DNA from 2 places in the Paenibacillus sp. B-A-8 genome. Region 1 is predicted to be linked to the other one. Evidence: riboswitches for the same ligand, from Rfam matches in the RefSeq annotation. Region 1 holds a riboswitch; the other holds the start of a gene.
What was found. Region 1 has a riboswitch for preQ1 ahead of ACN6MV_RS06465 (queuosine precursor transporter). Riboswitches for the same ligand answer to the same signal wherever they lie in the genome.

Region 1 (2,465 bases):
GCAATCCGGTTGTACCTGAAGTAAAGCCGATAAATAATAACTCGTTCGTCTCATCCAACTCAGCCTCTGGTTTCAGCGCATCCAGCCACTGATCATAGGAACCTGTTCGTTCATTTGAAAAAGTCAGCGTTGGGATGGCTTCGTTCATAAATACCAGATGCTTTGCAGCTTCCGGCTCAGCAAAAATCATCGACGGCTGGCACTGCTCTATAATCATCTGCAGCTCATTTGCGCTCCACTTGGGATCTAAAGGAATCGGAACACAGCCCGCATAAATAGCCCCTAAGAAAACTTCAACAAATTCAATACGATTCGTAGATAAAATAGCAATTTTGTCATGCTTCAAGCCCTTTTGCTGTAGACCATTCGCAATTCTCTGCATCGCTTGTACTAATGTTGCATAGGTATGCGTCGCTTGGGCCTGGGTTAAGGCAATGCTGTCGGGCTGCTGTGCTGCATGGCACAGTATAGGCACTACTAGATTCATCCTTCATCACACCTGTTCGTAATTTCTATGACTACCGAATATGTACACTCTCTTCGATCGGACTGATAGCACTTAAATTGAAGAGCAATAACGGCAGCTTTAACCTACGAATTGCAAGGCACACTATTAGAATTGCTACGATAGCTTATTTTAGCTTTATATTAATTTTATGTACACATTTTTCATGTAACGATTAAGCCTTCTAATGACCGGAAAAATCAAACAGCGCGCATCGATTATAATCGGTACGCGCTGGCTGTAGTGTTGTTTATTCCTTCTTTTGAACAGATGAAGGTATTCCATCTTCAGCAAAAGTAAAAGTTCGGGCGATATATAAGATAGGTGTGCTTACTGCGGTTAGTAAGAATTTCGCTAGATACGTTGTAAGCAAAATTTCAAGCCATACACTCCAGTTATACAACCCAGCAAATGCAATGGTGCAGAAGATTAGTGTATCCACAAAAGAACTGACCATCGTGCTGCCGTTGGAACGAATCCACAGCTGACTTGAGGTGCTGTAATATTTGCGAATCCAGGCGTATAACCGAACATCTAGGAACTGACTAATGAAGTAAGCAGTAAGACTACCCAGAGCTAGTCGAGGCATCAGCCCAAAGATCGTCTCTAAAGAAGACTGAGCGATATCGGTCTCTTGCGGCTTAAATACTAGTACCATCTGCATAATGACTGTCGTCATAAGCAAAGTGAAGAAACCAAACCAAACTGCTTTGCGTGCTTCCGCTCTTCCATACTTCTCATTAAGCAAATCGCTGGTCATATACAAAGTGACATACATCGTATTTCCGAGTGTCATCACAATATCAAATGGCATAGCAATCGTCTTAGCTACCTGAATGTTAGCAATTACAGTAGCGATACCTACCCAGGCATACATTCCATTTTTGCCGAACAGGCGGTAACAGAGTAGAAAAAAGGCAAAATTGACAATAACAAATAAAACTCCCCACAACAAATTGAACATATTACTTAAATTCCTCCTAGTTTTGTTTACGCGGGATGGTTACGAACCGCGGCTTACCTTATGTTTGGAACAAAACATTAATACTCTATCACACTGTCATCAAACAATCCATAAAAATAAACAAATAATGAATTGGGTATTTATACCCATTTTTATTAAATAAAAATAAAAGTGTCAGTAATAATTCATCTTTTTCAGAAAAATATGCTCTATAAACTAAAATTTTCACTATTCATCCAGAGGTTAATTATATAGAATAGTATCAAACACTTCATTCCCGATCCATTTAGTTGATATATTACATAACTATGGAATATATTGCAGGTTGCCAGACACTAGCACTCGGTAGGGAGATAGGATGTATTCCAATAAGAAATGGAGCTTCGCTGTCCATAAAAAGGGGAGAACAACAATATGTTTCGTTTCAAGCAGTCGATCAGTCGCCGATTCACGCGTTTATTGTTTGTAGTTCTATTACTCACGTCTCTTTTGTTAAGTACCAGCTTCTACTTTATATCCACCAGTATTTTCAACAGCTATGTCATGCCACAAATCAATCAAATTCTAACTGCAGCTGCTCAGGACGTATATAAGAATATTAACACCATGCATGCTCAGCAAGCACTAAAGAAGAACGAACAAGCAGCCACCAATCTTGAATTCTATTTTCAGGATAAGAAGAAGCAGCATGGGGTTGAGACTATTTTTCTAGTCAATCTTAAAGGCAAGGAAGCCGAGGTTCTGACCGTAGATCATGATGGAAAATTAAAGCGGGATGAAATTGTTAAGGTATCTTCTGCAATGCAGCAAGCTCTTAAAGGAAAGAGCGGACTAAGCGATACATACAGAGACGCCCATGGTGTACATAAGTCAGCTTATATCGGAATTCCCGGAAGTACGATGGTTATCGGAATCAGCAGTGATGTAAGCTTTATTCAAGAAAAAACAAACAGCATTCTGTGGACCAGTGCCGGGATCACTCTGCTAACGCTAATC
Region 2 (2,465 bases), 2.3 Mb from region 1:
TTCAAGTCCCCGCTGACGTAATAGACATGCTGGACAAGTTCCACAACCTCTGCCAATTATGCCGTTATAACAGGTCAGAGTGTGTTCGCGAACATAATCAAAATAACCCAGTTCATCGGCCATCTTCCACGTTTCTTTTTTATCCAGCCACATCAGTGGAGTGTGTATTGCAAACTCATAGTCCATAGATAAATTCAGCGTAACATTCAATGATTTCACAAAGACATCACGGCAGTCCGGATATCCGCTAAAGTCCGTTTGGCAGACTCCAGTAACAATATGGGAATAACCTAACTGTTTAGCTAATATTGCGGCAAAAGATAAAAACAACAGATTTCGTCCGTCCACAAACGTACTTGGAAGGTCATCGCCTTCGCCAGCCACAATATCAATATCCTGCCGTGTTAAAGCATTTGGTGCCAGTTGATTCAGCAGTCCCAAATCAAGAATATGCTGTTTTACATTAAACTTAGCTGCTATTTCTGTAGCAACTTCGATTTCAGCCGCATGACGCTGATTATAGTTGAAGGTAACTACCTGCACTTCCTCAAAACGCTTCAATGCCCAAATCAGGCAAGTGGTGCTATCTTGTCCGCCGCTGAATACAACTAGTGCTTTTTTATTCATCTTAATCTCTCCTTATCAACTTATTGGGATTAGCGGTTGTCCACTTTTTCCGGATAGAGGTCGTGATTGATCAAGCGGTGCTCCGCCATCGCCTCATACTTCGTACCCGGTCTTCCATAGTTGCAATAAGGATCAATAGATATGCCGCCACGCGGAGTGAATTTGCCCCATACCTCAATGTACCGTGGGTCCATCAGTGAGATCAGATCATTCATAATAATGTTGACACAGTCCTCATGAAAGTCACCATGGTTACGGAAGCTGAATAAATACAGCTTTAATGATTTAGATTCCACCATCTTCTGTTCAGGAATATACGAAATATACAGTGTGGCAAAATCCGGCTGGCCTGTAACAGGACATAAGCTAGTAAACTCAGGGCAGTTGAATTTAACAAAATAATCACGCCCAGGATGCTTATTATCAAATACTTCTAGAATGTCTGGATCATAACCAAACTTGTACTGCGTTCCCTGATTACCAAGCAAAGTGACTTCTTGCATTTCCTCTTTTAATCTTCCTTCTGACACGACAAAAAACCCCTCTCTTTTCCTTCGGCCTTGGCCGGTAATGGAAAGAAGAACGAGATTTCGAAAACTTGGCTCCACTAAGAAGAAACGGAAGCAACGTCCGGGTAAAGGACAGCATCCGCTTATACGGTTTAATATACTCTTAGTTTTTTATAGAGGGAGTTCGCGAACCTCTCCTGCACAATCCGTGCAGACTTCTTCTTTAAGCATATTGCGTCTTGAACTATACCACGGGTGGCCTGCTCCTGACAAGTTCTACTCTTTCTCGATCTTCCAAATCCAAACCGAAAGCACTGCAATCCATATGAGCAACAGCAGACTTTCTACAGGCAATATCCCTTCTCCATTAAGAATACTGTTCAAGTTCTGGGTGATTTCAATACTCGGCAAAGCTGCAAAGATCGGATAAGTCCATTCTGGAAGAGCTAAGTAAACAGAAGCCACCAAGAAAAAAAGAACCATAAATGCAGAGCTGATGGCCGAGCCATTTTTGGAGGAACTTACCTTTAATCCGATGATAATTCCAACTTGTACAAAGATCATTCCACCCAATAACATATATATCAACGAAGACAATAAATCTATGTTCAACCCTTGATTAAGTACATAAACTATCAGCTGTGAAAATAACGAAAAGACAAGAACAGAACCCGCCTTAGCAATAATGATCTGACCTCTGCTTAACGGTGAGATCAACAGTGCATCATAAGTTTTACTCTCTCGCTCCTCAATTAATCCTGGGCCGGTAATCATGATTCCAACCATTACTTGCGCAAACAAGATCCAAGTTGAAAGAAGCATGAAATCTAGACCGCTCTTGTCCACTACAGTGATGATTATTTTTGCCATAAATATAGGCAACACAATTAGAATTACAGTCGCTGGATTACGTAGTATATCCTTACACTCATGCTTAAACAGCTTCCATAACGGATAACTCAACTTAACTCACTTCCCGTCAAGGCAGCAAATACATCTGCCAGCGAAGCCTCTTTACTGTGCATACTTATCATTTGATGATTAGACATTAGCTGATAAATATGATCTTTTGTAGACGCTTCTGCTATCGGCCAGGATTTCATAATCACTTCTCCATCCTGCTGATATTTCACTTCAATTTCTGGTTTACCATACATGGTTTTAAGGCTATGGGGTTCATCAAGTGCCACCAATGCACCAGCGTGCATGATCCCTACTCTATCGCTTAATTCTTCTGCCTCGTGCATATCATGCGTTGTTAAGACAATAGTTGTACCTTCATCTTGAATTTTCTTGATGTGATTACGAATGAGTGAGGCTGAATTTGGA

Region 2: it holds a riboswitch for preQ1, as region 1 does, so the genes downstream of both, queF (preQ(1) synthase) here and ACN6MV_RS06465 (queuosine precursor transporter) in region 1, are expected to answer to the same signal.

Annotation. Positions count from the first base shown of each region.
Region 1 is NZ_CP183882.1:1,438,720-1,441,184, reverse strand. Features, by position in the region: gene ACN6MV_RS06470 (AMP-binding protein) at 1-487, opposite strand, end outside; gene ACN6MV_RS06465 (queuosine precursor transporter) at 756-1,469, opposite strand; PreQ1 riboswitch class I at 1,480-1,525, opposite strand; gene ACN6MV_RS06460 (methyl-accepting chemotaxis protein) at 1,884-2,465, shown strand, end outside.
Region 2 is NZ_CP183882.1:3,768,401-3,770,865, forward strand. Features, by position in the region: gene queC (7-cyano-7-deazaguanine synthase QueC) at 1-627, opposite strand, end outside; gene queF (preQ(1) synthase) at 657-1,130, opposite strand; PreQ1 riboswitch class I at 1,294-1,337, opposite strand; gene ACN6MV_RS16820 (ABC transporter permease) at 1,413-2,099, opposite strand; gene ACN6MV_RS16825 (ABC transporter ATP-binding protein) at 2,096-2,465, opposite strand, start outside.